Regions from separate parts of the Arthrobacter sp. MW3 TE3886 genome, predicted to be linked through region 3. Evidence: riboswitches for the same ligand, from Rfam matches in the RefSeq annotation. Region 3 holds a riboswitch; each other region holds the start of a gene.
The links. A riboswitch is a leader RNA that binds a small molecule or an ion and turns the genes downstream of it on or off. The one in region 3 is predicted to bind thiamine pyrophosphate.

Region 1 (7,809 bases), 410 kb from region 3:
CATCGTGGAAGGCCTCTGCCGTCACCGGGTCCAGGGACAGCGCGAACTGGTCCCGCCAGCGGAACTCGAACCTTGCCTTGGACAGGGCATCGTCGCGTTCGTGCGCGCCGGGGTGGCCCTTGGCGAGGTCCGCGGCATGGGCCGCGATCTTGTAGGTGATTACGCCCGTCTTCACGTCGTCCTTGTTCGGCAGCCCGAGGTGTTCCTTGGGCGTGACGTAGCAGAGCATGGCGGTGCCGTAGCGGGCGATCTCGGTGGCGCCGATCGCCGAGGTGATGTGGTCATATCCCGGTGCGATATCCGTGACCAGCGGCCCGAGTGTGTAGAACGGGGCGCCCTTGCAGAGTTCCTGCTGGCGCTCCACGTTTTCCCGGACGAGGTGGAAGGGCACATGCCCGGGACCCTCCACCATGACCTGCACATCGAATTCCCAGGCCCGCTGCGTGAGCTCAGCCAGGGTGTCCAGTTCGGCGAACTGTGCCGCGTCGTTGGCATCCGCCGTCGCGCCCGGCCGCAGCCCGTCGCCCAGGGAGAAGGCGACGTCGTACCGCGCGAAGATCTCGCACAGCTCGTCGAAGTGGGTGTACAGGAAGTTCTCCCGATGGTGCGCCAGGCACCAGCCGGCCATGATGGAACCGCCCCGGGACACGATGCCGGTGACCCGGTTGGCCGTCAGGGGCACATACCGCAGCAGGACCCCGGCGTGGATGGTCATGTAGTCCACGCCCTGCTCGCACTGCTCGATCACGGTGTCCCGGAAGATCTCCCAGGTCAGGGCGTTCGCCTCGCCGTTGACCTTCTCCAGCGCCTGGTAGATCGGGACCGTGCCGATGGGGACGGGGGAGTTGCGGATGATCCACTCGCGCGTGGTGTGGATGTCGTCCCCGGTGGAGAGGTCCATGACGGTGTCCGCGCCCCACTGCGTGGCCCACTGGAGTTTGTCGACCTCCTCTGCGATGGAGCTGGTCACGGCGGAATTGCCGATATTGGCGTTGATTTTCACCAGGAACGCCTTGCCGATGATCATCGGCTCGGATTCGGGGTGGTTGACGTTGTTGGGAATGATCGCCCGGCCCGCGGCCACCTCGCTGCGCACCAGCTCCACATCGCAGTTCTCGCGCAGCGCGACGAACCGCATTTCCTGGGTGATGACACCGTCCCGGGCGTACCGCATCTGCGTGACGGTCCTGCCCTCAACGGCCCGGCGCGGCACCGGCCGGCCGCCCCGCCACTCGGCCGACGCCGCACCCCGGCGCACCGCCGACTTGCCGTCGTCGAGCAGCTCCCGTTCCCTGCCGGCGTAGGGTTCGGTGTCCGCCCTGGCCTCAATCCAGGGCGTGCGGAACGGCTCCAGCCCGCGGACCGGATCGCTGCCTGGTCCTGCCGTGCGGTACACCCGGAACGGCGGGTTCCGGACGCCACCCGGCGAGGGTTCCAGGGCGATTTCGGTCACCGGGACACGGATGCCGTGGTCCGGGTCCGTGGTAAAGGCCAGCGAGTGGGACTTCAGCGACTGTGTGGGGGCCGCAGGCTGGTTGTGGACAGGGCTGTGCTGTGTCAGTTGGGTGTTCACGGAAATACTCACTTCCTTCGCCGGCATTACCCGGACAGGTTCAACGGTCGCAGGCTGCGTCAGCCCGATCTCAGCCCCTGCAGGGGCACCCGTGTGGTCGTAGACGAAGCTACCACGCGCCTCCGGCCGGCCGTCGAGTGTGACGCGGACGGTAGGACCGCGTTGTTAGCGTGGCACTGTGACCCCGCCCAAGGCCGTGCCCCGCATCAGGATGGCGGCGCCGGAAGATATCCAAGCGCTGCCGGCTATCGAGGCCGCGGCAGACGGCGTCCTGATAAAGGAACTGGGGAACCGGGCGCTCCCGGCTCCGGAGTTGACGACACCGGTCGAGCCGCTGTTCATACTGGTCGCCGGAACTCCGCCCGTAGGCTTTGCCCGCGTTGACGCACTCGGCGGCCAGGCCCATCTGGAGCAACTCTCCGTGCAGCCGGACTTCGGCAGGCGGGGGATCGGACGGTCCCTGGTGGAGGCGGCCCTCGACGCTGCCCGGAGTCGTGGCTATCCCTGGATGACGCTTTGCACTTTCGCAGCCGTTCCGTTCAATGCCCCGTTTTACGCGAGCTGCGGGTTCGAGGAAGTCGCCCGGCCGGGGCCCGCGCTGGCTGCCCTGCGGATCCACGAAGCGCAGCTGGGACTCGATGATCTGGGCGCGAGGATTGTCATGCGGATTAGGCTTTAGGCCATGACCAGCATCATCGAGTTCAGCGGCCCCATCCTCACGGCGGCGGACCAGGTCCGCCACGGGCTGTGGTCGGTGGAGGGCCGGTTGACCTTCCACCGGCCCGCGGCCGCGCCGGAGCTCGTGCTCGACGGCTGGGTCATTCCCGGCCTCGTGGACGCGCACTGCCACATCGGCCTCGGCCCGGGCGGGGACGTTACCGAGGACACCGCGGAATCCCAGGCCCTGGCGGACCGCAACGCCGGGACGCTGCTGGTCCGTGACGCCGGCGCCGTCCACGACACCCGCTGGCTCCAGCAACGCGCGGACCTTCCCCGGATCCTCCGCTCCGGCCGGCACCTCGCCAGGACCCGGCGCTACCTGCCGGGCCTGGCCGTCGAGGTCGAGCCGGAGGATCTTGTCGAGGCCGTGCGGAAGCAGGCCCGCGCGGGCGACGGCTGGGTCAAGCTCGTGGGGGACTGGATCGACCGCGACGCCGGCGATCTCGCCGCCAGCTTTCCCGCCAGGACGGTCAAGGACGCCGTGCAGGCCGCCCATGATGAGGGGGCCCGCGTCACCGCCCACTGCTTCGCCGAGGACACCCTCGATGACATGCTCGATGCCGGGATCGACTGCATCGAGCACGCCACCGGGCTGTTGCCGCGGCATCTGCCGCGCTTCCTCGAACAGGGCGTCCCGATCGTGCCCACCCTGATCAACATCGCCACGTTCCCGGACATCGCGGCCCGGGCGGAGGCCAAGTTCCCCCGCTACGCCGCCCACATGCGCTCGCTGTGGGAGCGGCGGGCGGAGCGGATCCTCGAAGCCCACGAGGCCGGGGTGGCGATCTACGCCGGTACCGACGCCGGCAGCGTGATCAGCCACGGCAGGATCGTCGACGAGATCCAGGCCCTGCACGCCGCCGGCCTTCCCGCCGCGGCCGCCCTCGACGCCGCGGCCTGGTCCGCGCGGACCTGGCTCGGCGCTGAGTCCATCGGTGAAGGGGCCAGCGCCGATGTCCTGCTCTGCGCCGAGGATCCGCGGAGCAATCCGGCCACGCTCAGGGAACTAAAGCACATTGTGCTTCGGGGTCATCCCATCCGGTAGGAATAAATTGAAGCTTCAAGTAATTTAGTCTTATGCAAGGGTCACCGAAAGCCGGTGGCTACAGAATCCACGGAGCGTTGCAATGACCGCAGAAGCCAGCACCCAGGACCTCCTTCCTGCCGAACTCACCATGGGCACCGTGATGCTCAAGGTCGGCGACATGAAGCTCATGACCGACTACTACCAGCGCGCCCTAGGCCTGGAGACTGTGGCCGAACAGGACGGCGGGCTCTACCTTGGGCGCCAGCAGAAGCCGCTGGTCCATCTGGCGCCCGCCCCGGGCCTGAATCTTCCCTCCCGCGGCGAGGCCGGACTCTTCCACACCGCCCTCCTCTTCGAGGACCAGCACTCCCTGGCGGCCACCATTGCCAGCGCGGCCCAGTACGAGCCCCAGTCCTTCACCGGCAGCGCGGACCACCTCGTCAGCGAGGCGTTCTACTTCAACGACCCCGAGGGCAACGGCATCGAGCTGTACTGGGACCGGCCGCGGGAGGCGTGGTCCTGGGAGGGCAAGAACGTCGTCATGGACAGCCTCGCCCTGCCGCCGCAGCGCTACCTGCAGCAATACTTGACCGAGGAGTCCGTGACCGGCCAGCGCCAGGCCGCCGCCGGCGTCGGGCACGTCCACCTGCAGGTCGGCGACGTCCAGTCGGCGCACGATTTCTATGTCGGCACGCTCGGCTTCGAGAAGACCGCGGGCTGGCACGGCCAGGCGCTGTTTGTCTCGGCCGGCGGCTACCACCACCACATGGCCATGAACGTGTGGAACAGCCGCGGCGCAGGCCCCCGGCGCGACACGCTGGGGCTGGGTGAAGTCCTCATTGAAGTGCCCTCCGGCGACGACGTCGCGGCCCTGGCCGACCGGCTCAAGGTCGCCGGCGTCGAATCCCACCACACCGGCGCCGAGCTGCGCTTCGAAGATCCGTGGCGCAACCGCATCCGCGTCGCCGTGCGCTAGAAGTTCTGCCCAGGCAAGCTGTTCGCTGGACATGCCCAGTGTGCACAGCTTCCCGCTGGACATGCCCACTGTTCGCTGACGGGACGGCTGGACATGTCCATTGGTCGCGGCCGGGAATGAGCACAGCTGCCATATGTCCAGTGCTGACGGCCGGGGGAGGGCATGCCCGCGGGCGGGCCCGGGTTTCCCCGGGCCAGCGAAGGGCATGTCCACTGTTCGCCGACGGGACGGCCGGGCATGTCCACCGGTCGTGGCCGGGAATGGACACTGCTCCCATATGTCCAGTGCTCACGGTCAGGGGAGGGCATGTCCGCGGGCGGGGCCGGGTTTCCCCGGGCCAGCGAAGGGCATGTCCACTGTTCGCTTACGGGACGGCTGGACATGTCCACCGGTCGCAGCCGGGAATGGACATAGTTGTCATATGTCCATTGCTCGCGGCCTGGGGAGGGCATGTCCGCGGGCGGGGCCGGAGCCGGGGCCGGGAGGGCCGGGTTTCCACGTACCAGCACACAACATGCCCACTGTTCGCTGACGGGACTTCGGAACAGTTCGGAACATGTCCAACGGTCGCAGCCGGGAATAGACACTCCTGCCATATGTCCATTGCTCACGGTCGGGGGAGGGCATGTCCACACGCAAGGGCGGCGAGCTTCGGCCCGTCGCGGAGGGCATGTCCAGTAGCCGGGGCGTCGCCGCGCGCCGAAGCGACTAGGCTGAAGCGACGTCGAAAACAGCGGTCAGCGGACCGCCGAACCCTAAGGACCAGCTGCATGGGATTCACCGAACTCTTTGTGTCCACCCACGAAGAAGCCCTCAAGCGCGCCGGCGCACTGGAAGGCGGCGCCCCGGCCGCGCAGGGGGCCGTCCGCATCCCGGAGATCAGTGACTTCGAGGTGGAGCGGCTGGGCGACCTCGCCGGCGTCGCCGTGCACGCCCCGGGCGCGGACTATGAACTGGCCATGGTTGACGTGGCCAGCGACTCGTTGCTCGGCGTCCCGGCGGCAATGGTCCGCACGCTGGCGGAACTGCTCAGCTATGAAACGGAAGGGGAGGGCGACGTCCTGGAGGATGTCGCCGCCAACTGGGCCGCCGAAGAGGACATGCCCTTCGGTCCGGACGAGGCCCGGGGCTACGTCCGCCGGATCGCCGAGCTCGCCGCCGCCGTCGACCCCGCCGCCAAGTCCGGCCTCTACGTCTGGACGTCCTGACCGGCCCCCAAGGCCGCTGCCAGGACGCGCGCCGGTGCGCCGGGTCCGTGTCAAGTCGAAATCCTGCCGGTGATCTGGCACAATGAACAGGTACTCGATCTGCGTGGCCCCTCTCTCCGCGTCTGGATCTTGTCCTTTAGAACCCCCAAGTACGGCCCGCCCCACGGGTGCAGAACGCCGGGCTCGACCCCGTTTCAGAAACAGGAGTGACCACAAAAGTGGCCGTAAAGATTCGCCTTAAGCGCTTCGGCAAGATGCGCGCACCGTACTACCGCATCGTCGTCATGGACTCACGCTCCAAGCGTGATGGCCGTGCTATCGAAGAGATCGGCAAGTACCACCCGACCGAAGAGCCCTCGTACATCGAGGTCGACACGGACCGTGCCCAGTACTGGCTCGGCGTCGGCGCACAGCCGTCCGAGCAGGTCGCCGCGATCCTGAAGATCACCGGTGACTGGCAGAAGTTCAAGGGTCTCCCCGGCCAGGAGGGAACCTTGAAGACCAAGGCTCCCAAGGCTGCCTTCGTTACCCCGGAAAAGGGTTCCGTGATCATCCCGGAAGCCATCACCAAGAAGGCTAAGAAGGACGAAGCTGCCGAGGCTCCCGCCGACGCCGCCGAAGCAGAGACCACCGAGGCTGAGTAAATTGCTGGCAGAAGCGCTCGAACACCTGGTCCGCGGGATTGTTGACAGCCCCGAGGACGTCAAGGTCAGTGCGAAGAACAACCGCCGCGGGGAAACCCTCGAGGTGCGCGTTCATCAGGACGACCTCGGACGGGTGATCGGCCGGCAGGGCCGGACCGCACGTGCTTTGCGCACTGTGGTTGCGGCGCTGGCGGACGGCGAGCCGGTCAGGGTCGACGTCGTCGACACCGACCGCCGCCGGTAACGCTTTCAGCACTACTTGTCTTGAGTCCGGCCCCTTCACCAGATAATGGTGGAGGGGCCGGACTGTTTTCCCGCATTTCCGCACCAGAGAACACAGAATCACCAACCCCGAACAGAGGAACAGATGCAGCTCCAGGTGGCACGAATCGGCAAGCCCCACGGCATCCGCGGCGAAGTGACCGTCCAGGTGCTCACCGACGCGCCCGGCGACCGTTTTGTCCCCGGCACGCAGTTCATCGTGGAACCCGCCTCGGCCGGGCCGCTGACGGTGTTCAGCGCCCGCTGGAACAAGGACATCCTGCTGCTGGCCTTCGATGAGATCGAGACCCGCAACGAGGCCGAGACCCTGCGCGGCGCCAAGCTGTTCATCGAGACCGAAGACATCGGCGCCGAGGACGACGACGAGGGCTGGTACGAGCACGAGCTCGTGGGCCTGGAGGTCCGGGTGGGCGGCAACGTGGTCGGCAAGGTCTCGGCGCTGCACACGCTGCCGGTCCAGGACCTGCTGGTGGTCACCACGGACGACGGCAAGGAAGTCCTGATCCCGTTCGTCGAGCAGATTGTGCCTGAGGTCAACGTGGCTGAAAAGTACGTCCTCGTCACCCCGCCGCCTGGACTGTTCGAGGTCAACACGGACGAGGCGCCCGAAACCCAGGCGCCCGAAACCCAGGACCCCGAAGCCCAGGGCACCGCCGCCGGAGGCAACGCGTAGATGCGAATCGACGTCGTCAGCATCTTTCCGGAATACCTGGCCCCGCTGGAGCTGTCCCTGATCGGCAAGGCCCGCCAGGACGGCCTGCTGGACCTCAAGGTCCATGACCTGCGGGACTTCACCACCGACCGGCATCGGACGGTCGATGACACCCCCTACGGCGGCGGCGCCGGCATGGTCATGAAGCCCGAACCCTGGGCGCAGGCCCTCACCGCCGTGGCCGCCGGGCGGTCCGAGGACGCCGGGGACGCAACCGACGCCGGCGCAGCGGGCACTCCCGGGTCTGCCGGCAAACCCGTGCTGATCGTCCCGTCGCCGGCGGGGGAGCGCTTCACCCAGGCCACCGCGCACGAACTGGCGGAGGAAGACCAGCTGGTGTTCGCATGCGGGCGCTATGAAGGCATCGACGAACGGGTCCTGGAATGGGCCGCGGAGCACTTCACGGTGCGCCCGATGAGCCTGGGAGACTACGTCCTCAACGGCGGCGAAGTCGCCGTGCTGGCCATGGTCGAAGCCATCGGACGGCTGCTGCCCGGCGTCGTCGGCAACCCCGAGTCCCTCGTGGAGGAGTCCCACTCGGACGGGCTGCTCGAGTACCCCGTCTACACCAAGCCCTCCAGCTGGCGGGACCGGGACGTCCCGGCCGTGCTGCTGAGCGGCAACCACGGCAAGATCGCCCAATGGCGCCGGCATGAGCAGTACCGGC
Region 2 (7,809 bases), 520 kb from region 3:
GCGGGCGTCATTGTCCGCACCGCGGCCGAGGGTGCGTCCGAGGAAGAGCTGACCCACGACATCAACCGCCTCCGCGCGCAGTGGGAAGGCATCGAGAGCCAGTCGACGTCCACCAAGATCCTCGCCCCCGAGCTGCTCTACGGCGAACCTGACCTGACCATCAAGGTGGTCCGGGACGTCTTCAACGAGGACTTCTCCAAGCTGATCGTCTCCGGCGAGGAAGCCTGGGACACCATCGAGGCCTACGTCACCTACGTCGCACCGGACCTCGTGGGCCGGCTCGAGAAGTGGACCAAGGACACGGACATCTTCGCGGCCTGGCGCATCGACGAGCAGATCCACAAGGCCCTGGACCGGAAGGTCTTCCTGCCCTCTGGCGGTTCGCTCGTGATCGACCGCACCGAAGCCATGACCGTGGTGGACGTCAACACCGGCAAGTTCACCGGCTCCGGCGGCAACCTCGAGGAAACCGTCACCAAAAACAACCTGGAAGCGGCCGAAGAAGTCGTCCGGCAGCTGCGCCTGCGCGATATCGGCGGCATCATCGTGATCGACTTCATCGACATGGTGCTCGAATCCAACCGCGACCTCGTGCTGCGCCGCATGGTGGAGTGCCTGGGCCGGGACCGGACCAAGCACCAGGTGGCCGAGGTGACCTCGCTGGGCCTCGTGCAGATGACCCGCAAGCGGATGGGCACCGGGCTGCTGGAAGTCTTCGGCGAGCAGTGCGAAACGTGTGCGGGCCGCGGCATCGTCACCCACGACGAGCCGGTGGAGCACCGCCGCGCCAACACGGTCGCCGCGGAGCACTATGTGCCGCGTACCGAGGCGCAGCCTGCTGCCCGCACGGAACGCAAGAGCCGTCGCCGCGGCAGGGGAGGCCAGGGCGCTGAGACCGCGCCGGCCGCACCCGCACCCGTCCACGCCGAGCCCACCGAGGCCGAACGCCACGCCAAGGCCGAAGCCACCCGTGCCGCGCTGGCCAACATCGCTGCCGCGGCGCACGCCGCGCACCTGCACGACGGGGAGGCAGCCGCAGCCAGCGACGCCGGGGCCCGCCAGGCCGCCGTCGACGCCGTCACACAGCTCGCAGCCGCCGACGAGGCAGCGGGGCGTCCCGCAACGGTTCTGACGTTTGGCGGCGAGCAGGTGGCCCTGCCCTTTGTCGAGCACGCCGAGGACGCGCCGTCACCTGCCCTGACCCTGGACCTGCTGACCGAGGCCTTCGCCAACCTGGGCGAGGCCGAGGCCGGCAAGCAGGACCAGGCCGCCGGCCAGGCAGCGGCTGTTGCCGCCCCGGAAGCCACGGCGCCCGAGGTGCCGTCGGCCGTCCGCGCTGCGGAGGCGCCGGCGTCACGCACAGCCGACACCACGCGCGGCCGCCGCGGGCGCCGCAACCGGAGTGCAAGCCGGGCCCAGGGTGCAGCCAACGAAACCTCCGTGGAACACCGCGAGGCAACCCGGCCGGCCGCGGTCGGATCGGTTCACGAGGCCAAGGCTCCCGCTGCGGCCAGGCCTGCGTCCGTCCCGGCCGGCAACGAGCCGATCATCCTCGGCGTCGGCGTGCCGGCGTCGGAGCTGTAGTCCTCCGCGACTGACCACATCCCCGACCGGTCACCCTTTCGACTGGTCGGGCTGCGGGTCCGGGTCCAAGCGGGCGTAACATACGTCCGCCCAGGCCCGGGCCCGCCCGTGCGTTAACGGGTCCGCCGGGTGGCAGCGGCTAGGCTGGAACACTGACACGGGGTGCCGGGCATCGGGCCGGCTGAGATCCAGACCCGTTGAACCTGTCCGGTTAGCACCGGCGAAGGGATGTCTGCCTTGTCCGCGAGATCGAATCCGTCCGAGTTCCTGCCCAGCGAGTTTCTGCCGGCCAATTTTCTGCACAGCGAGTCTCTGCCGGCGCCGCCGCGCATTCCCCGCGTGCTGGCCATCGCCGGCTCCGATCCCTCCGGCGGAGCCGGAATCCAGGCCGACCTGAAGAGCATCGCGGCGAACGGCGGCTACGGCATGGCCGCCATCACCGCCCTGACAGCGCAGAACACCCAGGGCGTGCGCGCCGTCCACGTCCCCCCGGCAGCGTTCCTCACGGCGCAGCTGGACGCCATCAGCGACGACATCGGCATCGACGCGGTCAAGATCGGCATGCTCGGTGACGCCGCCGTGATCGACGCCGTCCGCGGCTGGCTGGAAAAGGTGCGCCCCGCCGTCGTCGTCCTGGACCCGGTGATGGTCGCCACCAGCGGTGACCGGCTCCTGCAGGAATCGGCCGAGGCCGCCCTGCAGGCCCTCCTGCCGCTGGCGGACCTCATCACGCCCAACCTCGCCGAACTCGCCATCCTGCTCAAGGAACCCGTCGCGGCCGACTGGGCCGAGGCCCTGGCTCAGGGCAAGCGGCTGGCCGCCCTGACCGGCACCACCGTCCTGGTTAAGGGCGGACACCTCCAGGGAAGCGAGCCCGGAGACGCCGACGCCGCCGCAGGCAACGACGCCGCCGCCGGCTGCCCGGATGCGCTGGTCAACACCGGTGGCCTGCTCGGCCAGGAAACCGTGGTCGTACCGGGGGAGCGGATCGCCACACGCAACAGCCACGGCACCGGGTGCTCGCTGTCCTCGGCCATGGCCACCGTGCAGGCCCGGGTGGGGGACTGGGAAGCGGCGCTGCGGGAAGTCAAGCCGTGGCTGCTGGGCGCGCTCCGCGAAGCCTCGGTCCTGGACGTCGGCACCGGCAACGGGCCGGTCCACCACTTCCACCACCTGCAGCAACTCACCGACGGACAATGCCGCCCGGCCGGACACGGTCCGGCAGCGGGGGAGTTCGCCGCAGCCCTGCGCGCAGGAGCCACCGGCGATCTTGAAGCCATCTACGCCCTGGACTTCGTCCGCGGACTGGCCGACGGGTCCTTGCCCGAGCACGAGTTCGCGTACTACCTCGCCCAGGACGCCATCTACCTCAACGGCTACTCCCGGGTCCTGGCCCGGGCCGCCGCGATTGCCCCCACCGAGGCCGAGCAGCTGTTCTGGGCCCGCTCGGCGCAGACCTGCCTGGAAGTCGAATCCGAGCTGCACCGTTCCTGGCTCAGCACCCGCCCCACGGACTCCACCCTGGGCCCGGTCACGAAATCGTATGTGGACCACCTGCTGGCCGCCTCGGTCTCCGGCAGCTACGGGGTCCTGGTGGCGGCGGCACTGCCGTGCTTCTGGCTCTACGCCGAGGTCGGTTCCACGCTGCACCGGGAATTCCTGGCCGGCGGCGCCCCCGGGGAGCATCCCTACGCCGACTGGCTGAAGACCTACGCCGATGAGGACTTCGCCGCCGCGACCCGGCAGGCCATCGCGTACACGGACACGGCGGCCAGGCGGGCATCGGAGAGCGAACGGGAGGCCATGGCCCTGGCGTTCCGGCAGTCATCGCGCTACGAAGTGGACTTCTTCGACGCGCCGCGGCTGTACGCCTGACACGAGCTGGCCCGGACTACCGGTACGATGGTGGGGCACGGTTCCGGAAGTCGTTGCGGCAACACAGCTCAGGATGGTCAAGATCCCGGTCAAGAACGTTGGCAGGGTCTTGCATCAGGAGGTTGTGGCGCCTATCACGGACTACCCGCCGGAACCAGCCTCATTTGCGGCCGAAGGCAAAATTAGCGTATTCTAGATCTTCGGTGCTTACGCCAACACTTGGGTTATGACCCTGAGAACAGTCCGCTTGGAATTCCAAATGGATTTGTTCCGGGGATAGCTCATGGGTTCCCCCGGGGAATCCACCGGCGTTGAGGCACAGCGTGAGCCGGTCCAAACAATTTGGCCCCTGGTTCCGCACGCAAATCTAGTAATAAACGTCGAGAGAAGTGAGTTCCCCAGTGGTGTACGCGATTGTCCGCGCAGGCGGCCGCCAAGAGAAGGTTTCCGTTGGAGACTTCGTTACCCTGAACCGCGTCCCCGGTGGAGCCGGCAGCACCTTTGAGTTGCCCGCACTGCTCCTGGTGGACGGTGACAAAGTCACGTCTGCTGCTGCGGACCTGGCCAAGGTAACGGTTACGGCTGAGATCCTCGAAGACCTCCGTGGTCCGAAGATCGTCATCCAGAAGTTCAAGAACAAGACCGGTTACAAGAAGCGTCAGGGCCACCGTCAGGAACTGACCAAGGTCAAGATCACCGGTATCAAGTAACTCTTCGTTACTGTTCAGGTTCCAGCAGATTCCCCAGAATTTTTGAAGGCAGGCATTTCAAATGGCACATAAAAAAGGCGCGAGTTCCACTCGCAACGGTCGTGACTCCAACGCCCAGTACCTCGGCGTCAAGCGCTTCGGTGGCCAGGTAGTTTCCGCAGGCGAGATCATCGTCCGCCAGCGCGGCACCCACTTCCACCCGGGCGCCGGCGTAGGCCGCGGCGGGGACGACACCCTGTTCGCCCTGACCCCCGGTGCTGTCGAGTTCGGCACCCGCCGTGGTCGCCGCGTTGTGAACATCGTGGCTGCTGCAGCTGCAGAGTAACCATAAGTTCTAAATCGGTGGGGCGGGCCATTAGGTCCGCTCCACCGGTGTTTTAACCGCATTACAATCATCTTGGGCCTCTTTGGGGGTCCGGGGAACAGCACTGAGGAGATCCACGTGGCGAGCTTTGTAGACCGGGTAGTACTGCACGTATCCGGCGGTACCGGCGGCCACGGCTGTGTCTCCGTCCACCGCGAGAAGTTCAAGCCCCTCGGCGGTCCCGACGGCGGCAACGGCGGCAACGGCGGCGACGTCATCCTGCGCGTGGACCCCCAGACCACCACCTTGCTCGACTACCACCACGCGCCCCACCGGCACGCCACCAACGGCGGCCCCGGCATGGGCGACTGGCGCGGCGGCAAGAACGGCGAAACCCTGATCCTTCCGGTCCCGGTGGGCACCGTGGTGAAGTCCAAGTCCGGCGAAGTCATCGCCGACCTCGTGGCCGAAGGCGACGAATACATCGCCGCCGCCGGCGGCATTGGCGGCCTCGGCAACGCCTCATTGTCCTCCCAGAAGCGCCGCGCGCCCGGCTTCGCGCTGCTCGGTATCGAAGGCGAATCCAGCGACGTTGTCCTGGAACTGAAGTCCATCGCCGACATCGCCCTTGTCGGCTTCCCCTCCGCTGGCAAGTCCAGCCTGATCGCCGCCATGTCCGCCGCCCGGCCCAAGATCGCGGACTATCCCTTCACCACCCTCATCCCCAACTTGGGCGTCGTCCAGGCCGGCGAGGTCCGCTTCACCATTGCCGACGTCCCCGGCCTGATCGAGGGCGCCAGCGAGGGCAAGGGCCTCGGCCACCACTTCCTGCGCCACGTCGAGCGGTGCGCCGCCCTGGTGCATGTGCTGGACTGCGGCACGCTCGAATCGGACCGCGATCCGCTCTCCGACCTCGCCATCATCGAGGCCGAGCTGGAGAAATACGCCGTGGACATGAGCTACAGCGGGTCCGACGGCGAAGTCGTTCCACTGAACCACCGCCCCCGCCTCGTGGCCCTGAACAAGGTCGACCTGCCGGACGGCAAGGACATGGCCGAGTTCGTCCGCCCTGAGCTCGAATCCCGGGGCTACAAGGTCTTCGAAATCTCGGCGACGAGCCACGAAGGCCTCCGCCAGCTCGGCTTCGCCATGGCCGAAATCGTCAAGGCCGCCCGCGACGCCGTCGCCGCGACCCCGCCGAAGGTGCACGCCCCGGTGCTGCGCCCCCGCGCCGTCAACGAGACCGGCTTCACGATCCGCCGCGAAGAAAAGAACCTCGAGCCGCTCTTCCGCGTCCTGGGCGACAAGCCCGTGCGCTGGGTCAAGCAGACCGACTTCACCAACGAGGAAGCGATCGGCTACCTCGCCGACCGCCTGGCCAAGCTCGGCGTTGAAAATGAACTGTTCAAGCAGGGCGCCAAACCGGGCGACATGGTGGTCATCGGCGAGGACGACGGCGTCGTCTTCGACTGGGAACCGACCATGATGGCCGGTGCCGAGCTGCTCGCCTCGCCGCGCGGCACCGACGTGCGCTTCGCCGACATCGGCGACCGCCCGACGCGTGGCCAGAAGCGCGACGAACAGCAGGAACGCCGCGACGCCAAGGCCGCCGCCCGCGCCGAACTCGAAGCCGAACGCAAGGCCGGCATCTGGACCGAATCCGTCAGCGGCCGCCGCGCGCGGCAGCCGCTCAAGGAGAGTGGACTGGGCGAAGCCGATGACGAGTAAGACCGTCGTCGAGCACCGGTCCCAGCCGCTCAAGGCCCAGACCATCGACGCCCCGGACCGCACTGTGCTGTCCGGAGCGCGCCGGATTGTCGTCAAGGTCGGCTCGTCCTCGCTGACCTCCATCAAGGGCGGGATCTCCGAAGAGGCCCTGACCGGGCTCGCCGACGCCCTGGCGCACAAGCGCAACGCGGGCGCGGAGATCATCCTCGTGTCCTCCGGCGCGATCGCCGCCGGCCTCGCCCCGCTCGGCCTCGAGAAGCGCCCCCGCGACCTCGCCACCCAGCAGGCCGCGGCCAGCGTAGGCCAGGGCCTGCTCATGGCCCGCTACACCCACGCCTTTGGCGCGCACGGGGTCACCGTCAGCCAGGTGCTGCTGACCGCGGACGACTTCATGCGCCGCAGCCAGCACACCAACGCGTTCCGCGCGCTGGACCGGCTGCTGAACCTCGGCGTTGTCCCGGTGGTCAACGAAAACGACACCGTAGCCACCCACGAGATCCGCTTTGGCGACAACGACCGCCTGGCGGCGCTGGTGGCACACCTGGTCCGCGCCGACGCGCTCGTGCTGCTCTCCGACGTCGACTCCCTGTACGACGGCCCGCCGTCGCACGGCGCCAAGCGGATTCCGCACGTCTCCGGCCCCCACGACCTCGAGGGCGTCTCGATCGGCAGCACCGGCAAGGCCGGCGTGGGCACGGGCGGCATGGTCACCAAGGTCGAAGCCGCGAGCATCGCCGCGGGGTCGGGCATCCACGCCCTCGTAACATCCACGGCCAATGCGGGCGCCGCGCTGGCCGGCGAGGACGTGGGCACGTGGTTCTCCGTCAACGGCGCGCGCAAGCCGATCCGGCTCCTGTGGCTGGCCCACCTGGCATCCGTGCGCGGCACCCTGGTGCTCGACGACGGCGCGGTCAAGGCCGTCCGCGACCGCCGCACCTCGCTCCTGCCGGCCGGAATCGCAGCGGTCAAGGGCGACTTCGAGGCCGGTGACGCCGTGGAGATGGTGTCAGTGGACAACATTGTGATTGCCCGCGGGCTGGTCAACTATTCGGCCGCCGAGCTGCCCCAAATGCTGGGCCGGTCCACCCATGAGCTCGGCAAGGCACTGGGCCGCGGATATGACCGCGAAGTTGTTCATGTTGACGACCTGGTGCTGGTCTAGGTTCCCCCGACGCCTAAACTGGAAGCATGACTGAGGCCCTGACTTCCGCTGCCGTGACTGATGTGCCTGCCGGCACCGTTCCCGCCGGTAACGCCGCGCCCGCCCAAGGGTTCGCCGCGGCCCCGGATCCGGCACCCGCCCCTGGCACAGCAACAGGGACCGAAGCGGCCGTCCACGCGATCGCCGACCGCTCGCGCAACGCTGCCCGCAAGATGGCGCACGCCAACCGGGCCTGGAAGGACCGGGGCCTGCGCGCCGTCGGCAAGGCGCTTGTGGAACACAAGCACCAGATCCTGGCCGCCAACGCCAAGGACGTCGCGGCCGGCCGGGCCTCCGGCACCAGCGCCGCCCTGCTGGACCGCCTGACGCTGACCGACTCACGCATCACGGCCCTCGCCGCCGCACTCGAAAACCTCGCCACCCTGCCCGATCCCGTAGGAAACGTC
Region 3 (7,809 bases):
GGTGCGGCTGCCTTCACGTGCGCCTTCACGGCCGCCGGTGCGGCTGCCTTCACGTGCGCCGTCACGGCTGCCCGTGCGGCTGGCTTCGCGGCCGCTGTCCTTTGCGCTGGTGCGCGAGTTCTTTTTGCCGGTCTCGCCGAGGTCCTCGAGGACCTCCGCGTCGACGCCGGCCAGCACACGCTTGTCGCGGGGCAACCGGCCCTTGGTGCCCGCAGGGATGTCAAGTTCCTCGAACAGGTGGGGCGAGGACGAGTAGGTTTCCACGGGCTCGGGGTAGCTCAGGCCGAGGGCCTTGTTGATGAGCCCCCAGCGCGGCATGTCGTCCCAGTCAACAAAGGTCACGGCGGTGCCCTTGTTGCCGGCACGGCCGGTGCGGCCCACACGGTGCAGGTAGATCTTCTCGTCTTCGACGCACTGGTAGTTGATCACGTGGGTGACGTCGTCGACGTCGATGCCGCGGGCGGCGACGTCGGTAGCCACGAGGACGTCCACCTTGTTGTTGCGGAAGGCGCGCAGAGCCTGTTCGCGGGCGCCCTGGCCGAGGTCGCCGTGGATGGCGGCCGCGGCGAAGCCGCGGTCCACGAGTTCCTCGGCCACCTTCGCGGCGGTGCGCTTGGTCTTGGTGAAGATGATGGTGCGGCCGCGGCCGCGGGCCTGCAGGATGCGGGCCACGACCTCCACCTTGTCCATGCTGTGGGCACGGTAGATCAGCTGGCGGATGTCGCGCTTGGTCAGGCCTTCGTCGTCCGGATCCGCGGCGCGGATGTGGGTCGGCTGGGTCATGTAGCGGCGGGCCATGGCGATGACCGGGCCGGGCATGGTGGCGGAGAACAGGAGCGTCTGGCGGACCGCAGGCGTGCCGGCGATCAGGGTTTCCACGTCCGGCAGGAACCCGAGGTCCAGCATCTCGTCGGCTTCGTCGAGGATGACGATCTTGACGTTCTTCAGGCTCAGGTGCTTCTGCTTGTAGAGATCGATCAGGCGGCCGGGGGTGCCGACGACAACTTCTACGCCGTTCTGCAGCGCCTCGACCTGCGGCTCGTAAGCGCGGCCACCGTAGATGGTGGCAATGCGGGCGTTGCGCTTCTTGGCGGCGTTTTCGAGGTCCTTGGCTACCTGGACGGCGAGTTCGCGGGTGGGCACGATCACCAGGGCCTGCGGGGCGCCGGGAACGGCCAGCTTGTCGAAGCCGGCATCGTCACGGCCGACGACGCGCTGCAGCGCCGGGATGCCGAAGCCGAGGGTTTTGCCCGTACCGGTCTTGGCCTGGCCGATGATGTCGTGCCCTGCCAGTGCGACCGGCAGCGTCATGGCCTGGATCGGGAAGGGGTGGGTGATGCCGGCGTCGGCCAGGGACTCCACGATGTCCGCGCGGACATTGAAGTCGGCAAAGGTCTTCTCGGCAATCTCGTGCGGCTTTTCGTCCGAGATGATGGTCTCTTCGGGCTCGATGGTCTCCGTGCCGGACTCATCGGTCAGAAGCTGGTGCGTGTGCAATTCACTCACAGGGGAGTTTCCTTATTCATTTTGGGCTGCGCTGCTTGCTCAACGGGGCCGGCCATGGTGGCCGTTCCGGAGCACGCTCAGGCGCGCAAGCAATTCCAGTGGAAGCCGATCGCGGGCTATCTAAATGCTGGCACTGGGGACCAGCGGGTGTATCTCAAGATCGCGTAGGGGCGGGCTTGTTGAATTCGAAAATCATGGAAATCAACGACCGGGCATCCATTTCTACCTCTTCAGTCTAGCTGTACAAGGCGCGGATCCTCGACTGGGCGGGTGATTGCGCCTCGGGAGGCCGCCGCGAGCGTGCCGGCTGCGGACAGCCAGCGGGCCGTCAACGGACCTGCAGGGGACCGTCAGCCCACGAGCTCCAACTGGATTTCCCGCGTGGCGATGTCCGAGGACACCACCCGGACCCGGACTTTGGTGCCCGGTTCCAGTTCGCCGGGGCAACGTGCGGTCACGGCGGGCTCGGCGATCTGGACGATCCCGGACGGGCCGTTTCCGTTGCCGTTGGTCTTCCCGCCATTCCCGTTGCTGGTGCCGTTGATGCTCTTTGCCGGCTTGGGACCGGAGATGACGACGGCGTCGAATTCCTGGCCGATGTGGTTGACGAGCAGCGCCGCCTCCACGGTGTCCAGCGACAGCCGCTCCAGTTTCGCGGCCAGCTGGTCCGAAGTGCCCATGATGGCCGGGAGGGACGGCAGTGCTTCCCGGGCCCAGGCAGGAACTTCAGTGCCGTTGCTCAGGGCTTCGCAGATCACCAGCACGAAGCGGTCGACCAGCCGCCGCAACGGTGCCGTGGAATGGGCGTAGGCGGCGCCGATGGCGGACTGGACGGCGGCGTCGGGCACCGTGCCGTCGAAGGGCGTGTACCCGGCGCCGCGGAAGAGCATCCCGGCCGAATGCACAATGGCCAGCTGCCGGGGGTCCGTCGGGTCAAGGGTCCGCAGGTACTCGCCGTAGCGCATTTCCCCGTCCCAGGGCTTGCCGAGGGCGTGGGTCTGCCGGTGGAAGTGGCGCAGCGAGGCCTCGTCCGGGGCGGGCATGGTGCGCAGGATGCCGACCTTGCCCTGGAGCATGAGCGCGGCGGCGGCCATCCCGGTCATGAGTGAAATCTGGGCGTTCCAGTCCTCCACCGGCAGCGGCGGTGCCGCCACGATCCGGTAGCCGCCGTCGGGCAGCTGCTGGATCTCCTGTTCCGGCATGTTCAGGCTCGCGCCGCCGCGCAGGCGTTCCAGTTCCACCCGTTTGATGCCTACTTCTTTCAGCAGCTGCAGCACGGGCGCCGCGGTGCCGGCGTCGAGCTCGGCCTGCACGCCTTTGTAGTTGAGCTTCGCGCGGCTGCGGACCTGTGCCCGGCGCACGAGGACCGAGGCGACCTCTGCCGCGGCGTCGAGCTCGAACTCCCAGACGAAAGCAGCGCACAGCTGCCCGGCGAGCAGGCTGCCGGCGGCCTCGCTGATGATCTCCGGATGCAGCGGAATCCGGCCGTCCGGGGTGTAGAAGGTCTGGCCGCGGCGCCGGGTCTCGGCGTCGAGCGCCCCGCCCGGGGCGACAAAAGAGGGGACGTCGGCGATGGCATAGAAGACCTTGTAGCCGCCGTCGCTCCGTTCGATAAACAGGGCCTGGTCCAGGTCGGTGGACGACGCCGGATCGATGGTCACGAACTCGACATGCGTGAGGTCAAGGTCCGGGAGCTTGTGCTCGGCCACTGCCGCCTCCGCGTCGCGCAGCACATCTTCGGGGAACGGGCCGGGCAGTTCCAGCGTGGTGCGCAACGCCTTGAGGGCCCCGGCAAGCTGGTTCTGCTGCTCGTGGACACTGGGGGTCAGGCGATGATGGGACACGAAAATCAGGGTAGCCCGATTTCCGCTATTAGTCTTGGATGATGAGCGCAACTGCGGACGATCCGGCCCTCTACAACAGCTTCATTGCCGACCTGCTGGGAGTCTTGGCGTACGGCGAGCTTTCCGCCTTCGAACGGCTGTCCTCGAGTGCCCGGTATTCGCCCACGCTGCATGACCGTGCGGTGCTGGGCAGGATGGCGGTGGTCGAGTTCCAGCATTACGAACTCGTCCGGGCACGGCTCGAGCACATGGGCCTGGACACGGAAGCCGCCATGCTCCCGTTCCAGCCTTCGGTGGACCACTTCCACGAACGCACGCGCCCGTCGGACTGGTACGAAGCCCTCATGAAGGCCTACGTGATCGACACGGTCGCCGCGGACTTTTACGGCGTCGTCGGCCGGTACGTCGACACCGCGACCCGGAAGCTGATCGGGCAGGTCCGCTCCACCGGGGAGTCCACAGCCGTGCTGCAGGAGCGCCTCAAAGCGGCCCTGGCTGATGACCCCCGGCTGGCGTCGCGCCTGGCGTTGTGGGCCAGGCGCCTGCTGGGGGAGGTCCTGAACCACGCCCAGCGCGTCAGCGCTGAGCACGCGTTCCTCGGCGGGCTATCGGGGCTGGACGACGCCGGCGCCCGGGCGCTGGTCAACGGCCTGGCGGCCGAGCTCGCAGCGAACCACGCGCGACGGATGACGGAGCTGGGTCTGACCGGTTAGTTTCCGTGCCGGCCGGCATTACAGGCCGCGAACCTGCCTAGGACGCGGCGTCCAGCGCCGCGAGCAAGGCTGCGGCGGCGTGGGCGGGATCGGTGGCGTCGGTGATCGCCCGGACCACGACGATCCGCCGGGCACCGGCGTCGACTACCCGTTCCACGTTGCTGAGGTCGATCCCGCCGATCGCGAACCACGGCAGCAGGCTTTCGTTGACTTTGCCCGTTCCCTCCGCGTCCGCCCCGCCGACCGCCTGCGCGGCGTAGCGCACCAGGTCGAGGCCGACGGCGGCGCGTCCGGGCTTGGTGGGCGTCGCCCACACGGGGCCCACGCAGAAATAGTCGAGCCCTTTGCGGCCGGGCGCGGCAGCAATGGCGGCGTCCACCTGCTTCGGGCTGTGGGTGGACAGGCCGATCACGGCATCCTTGCCCAGGAAGCCGCGGGCGGCGTCGAGCGAAATGTCCTTCTGGCCGACATGGAACACCGGAGCCCCGGACAGGGAGGCGATGTCCGCCCGGTCGTTGACGGCCCACAGCCGCCCGTGCCGCAGCGCTGCGGTGTGCAGGACCTCCAGCAGTTCCAGTTCCTCGGAGGCCTCGAGCGACTTGTCGCGCAACTGGATGATGTCCACGCCGCCGGCGAAGGCGGCGTCGACGAAGTCCTCGAAATCGCCGCGGTCCCTGCGGGCGTCGGTGCAGAGGTAGAGGCGGGCGGTGGTGTGGAGGGGGTCCTGGCTCATGAGACCAGCCTAGTTCCTCTAAACTGGGCGCATACCGCGGGAGCCCGCAGCAGCCATGTCACCGCTGCCCGGCTGAGAGGGCGTCAGAGCCGACCGCTTGACCTGATCCGGCTAGTACCGGCGTAGGGAAGGAATTTTTCATGGGCACACGAGCAGGCTGCGCAGCCGAAGCCGCAGATGACGCCGCCGCCCGGGTTTGTGACACAGGGCCCGGTACCGCAGAGGGAACCGTCCCGGGGGATACCAGTGCCGACGACTTCACCGCCGACGCGGTCGAGGCGGGGGATCTCAGTGCCGACGACTTCACCGCCGACGCGGTCGAGGCGGGGGATCTCAGTGCCGATGTGGCCGTGATCGGCGGCGGGGTGATCGGCCATGGCATAGCGTTCGAGGCCATCCGCGCGGGCCGTTCCGTGGTCCTGATCGATGATGCTCCCGGCAGCGGAGCCAGCTGGGCCGCGGCCGGCATGCTGGCCCCCGTGAGTGAGCTGCACTACCAGGAGGAACAGCTCCTGGAACTGATGCTTGAGGCCTCCCGGTTATGGCCAGGATTCGCTGCGGCGATCGACGCCGGTGCCGCCGGCACCGAGTCCCGGGCAGGTACCGGCTACTTAACGACGCCGACCCTGGCGGTGGGGGCCGACGCGGCGGACCGGCGCGCGCTCGCGGACTTGCGGCAAGTCCAGCAGGCCAGCGGCCTCAGCGTGGAACCACTGACACTGCGCGAGGCACGCACCCGGGAGCCCCTGCTGAGCCCCGGCATCTCGTGCGCCTTCGACATCCCGGCCGACCACCAGGTGGACCCCCGCCTGCTGATCGCCCGGCTCGCCGGCGTAATCGGTGCGGAAGGCGGCAGCTTCGTCCGCCAGCGCGCGGCAGGCCTGCTGTGGCAGGACGGACAGGTGGCGGGTGTGCGGCTGGCCGGCGGCGGTTCCGTGCGGGCTGCGGAAACCGTGGTCGCCAACGGGCTCGGCGCCGCCGCCCTCGAGGAGTTGCCCGCAGGACTGGCGCTGCCGCTGCGCCCCGTCTACGGCGACATCCTCCGGCTTCGCGTGCCCCCGCATCTGCAGCCGCTGCTCACGGCCACCGTGCGGGGCATGGTGCGCGGCGTCCCGGTGTACATCGTCCCCCGCCAGGACGGCACCGTCGTGATCGGGGCCACCCAGCGCGAAGACGGACCGTCGGACCCACACGCGGTTTCGGCCGGCGGCATCTACCAGCTGCTGCGGGATGCCCAGCAGCTGGTGCCCGCGGTCGCCGAGCTGGAGCTGCTGGAAGCCACGGCGCGGGCCAGGCCCGGAACACCGGACAACGCCCCGCTGCTGGGGCGGGTCGCACGACCGGACGGCGGGGACGTCCCCGGGCTCATCATCGCCACAGGATTCTTCCGGCACGGCGTCCTGCTGACCCCTGCCGCTGCGGCCGTGTGCCGGCAACTCATGGACTTCACGCCGGACCCGCGCTGGTCCGGGTTCCGTCCCGATCGTTTTTCCCGAATCCCGGATACGTCCGGGGACAGCCCCAATAAGGAAGCAGCATGAACATCCGACTCAACGGAACGGAGCAGAGTGTCGCCGACGGCGCCTCCGTCTCCACACTCGTCAGCCAGCTCACGGGCAGGAGCATCGGCCCCGACGGCCGCGCTGCCGACGGGCGGAAGCTCGGTGTCGCCGTGGCCCGCAATGCCGAAGTGGTACCGCGCAGCCAGTGGCACGCCACGGCGCTCGCCGACGGCGACGACGTCGAACTTGTCACGGCAGTCCAGGGAGGATGACCAGCATGAACGAGACGACGTTCGCAGGAACCCAGGCCGTGCCCGTGACCGGTCCAGTGGCCGATCCGTTCGTGGTCGACGGCGTGAGGCTCGGCTCCCGCCTCATTATGGGAACCGGCGGTGCGCCGAGCCTGGACGGGCTCGGGGCGGCACTGGTGGCGTCCGGGACGGAGCTGACCACGGTGGCGATGCGCCGCTATTCGCCGGCGGAGACGGGATCGCTGTTCCAGCTGCTCGAGGACCACCAGATCCGGGTGCTGCCCAACACGGCAGGCTGCTTCACCGCCAAGGATGCGGTCCTCACCGCCGAGCTGGCCCGGGAGGCCTTGGAAACGGACTGGGTCAAGCTCGAAGTCATTGCCGACGAGCACACGTTGCTGCCGGACGCCGTCGAACTCGTGGACGCAACCGAACAGCTTGTGGCCCGCGGCTTCAAGGTCTTTGCCTACACGAACGACGACCCCGTGCTTGCCCTCCGACTCGAAAACCTCGGCGCGGCGGCCGTGATGCCGCTGGGAGCCCCGATCGGTACCGGACTGGGCATCCTGAACCCGCACAACATCGAGCTGATCGTCTCGCGCGCGTCCGTGCCAGTGGTGCTGGATGCCGGGATCGGCACAGCCTCGGACGCGGCCCTGGCGATGGAACTCGGCTGCGACGCAGTGCTGCTGGCGACGGCCGTGACCCGGGCGCAGAATCCCGTGCTCATGGGCGAGGCCTTCAAACATGCCGTCATCGCCGGCAGGCTGGCAAAAATGGCCGGCAGGATCCCGCGGCGTGAGCATGCACTGGCGTCTTCGGCGATGGAAGGCCGGGCCGAGTTCCTCTAAAGCCGTGCTTTGAAGCCCCCGGGGACTGGTCTGGTCCCACGGGCCGGACAATCTGATCACCATTCTCTTGATGACGCGTCGGCTCTCTTGATGACGCGTCGGCTCTCTTGATGACGCGTCGGCTCTCTTGATGACGCGTCGGCGCGATCACGCGTAGGCCCGGCCGGGGCGACGTGCGGCGGGATGAACCAGGTATGCCGTCGGTCCGCGTCCGGATGGTTCGCTGTCCTTGTGGATCAAGTGGTGGTGCGAGTAAGGCAGGGTCCCGTTAGCGCGCTGGAGCCACTTTCACGAAGAATGGAGTTGCCACTTCTTTGCCGTTCCAGCTGCCCTTTTCGAGGTCAGGTGCCATCCCTTGCAGTCCTGGCATGGGTATACGCTCGCGGGCAACTTGCCACCAGAGGACGAG

Region 1: it holds a riboswitch for thiamine pyrophosphate, as region 3 does, so the genes downstream of both, thiC (phosphomethylpyrimidine synthase ThiC) here and thiO (glycine oxidase ThiO) in region 3, are expected to answer to the same signal.
Region 2: it holds a riboswitch for thiamine pyrophosphate, as region 3 does, so the genes downstream of both, ABH915_RS14295 (bifunctional hydroxymethylpyrimidine kinase/phosphomethylpyrimidine kinase) here and thiO (glycine oxidase ThiO) in region 3, are expected to answer to the same signal.

What each region holds. Positions count from the first base shown of each region.
Region 1 is NZ_JBGCAN010000001.1:3,242,688-3,250,496, reverse strand. Features, by position in the region: gene thiC (phosphomethylpyrimidine synthase ThiC) at 1-1,573, opposite strand, end outside; TPP riboswitch at 1,569-1,676, opposite strand; gene ABH915_RS14835 (GNAT family N-acetyltransferase) at 1,752-2,252, shown strand; gene ABH915_RS14830 (amidohydrolase family protein) at 2,256-3,338, shown strand; gene ABH915_RS14825 (VOC family protein) at 3,421-4,296, shown strand; gene ABH915_RS14820 (hypothetical protein) at 5,067-5,504, shown strand; gene rpsP (30S ribosomal protein S16) at 5,723-6,148, shown strand; gene ABH915_RS14810 (RNA-binding protein) at 6,150-6,392, shown strand; gene rimM (ribosome maturation factor RimM) at 6,516-7,103, shown strand; gene trmD (tRNA (guanosine(37)-N1)-methyltransferase TrmD) at 7,104-7,809, shown strand, end outside.
Region 2 is NZ_JBGCAN010000001.1:3,138,099-3,145,907, reverse strand. Features, by position in the region: gene ABH915_RS14300 (Rne/Rng family ribonuclease) at 1-1,584, shown strand, start outside; TPP riboswitch at 1,733-1,830, shown strand; gene ABH915_RS14295 (bifunctional hydroxymethylpyrimidine kinase/phosphomethylpyrimidine kinase) at 1,867-3,459, shown strand; gene rplU (50S ribosomal protein L21) at 3,861-4,169, shown strand; gene rpmA (50S ribosomal protein L27) at 4,231-4,494, shown strand; gene obgE (GTPase ObgE) at 4,612-6,201, shown strand; gene proB (glutamate 5-kinase) at 6,191-7,363, shown strand; gene ABH915_RS14270 (glutamate-5-semialdehyde dehydrogenase) at 7,390-7,809, shown strand, end outside.
Region 3 is NZ_JBGCAN010000001.1:3,654,988-3,662,796, reverse strand. Features, by position in the region: gene ABH915_RS16585 (DEAD/DEAH box helicase) at 1-1,506, opposite strand, end outside; gene ABH915_RS16580 (RNB domain-containing ribonuclease) at 1,857-3,350, opposite strand; gene ABH915_RS16575 (ferritin-like fold-containing protein) at 3,389-4,063, shown strand; gene thiE (thiamine phosphate synthase) at 4,101-4,796, opposite strand; TPP riboswitch at 4,823-4,943, shown strand; gene thiO (glycine oxidase ThiO) at 4,937-6,337, shown strand; gene thiS (sulfur carrier protein ThiS) at 6,334-6,570, shown strand; gene ABH915_RS16555 (thiazole synthase) at 6,576-7,400, shown strand.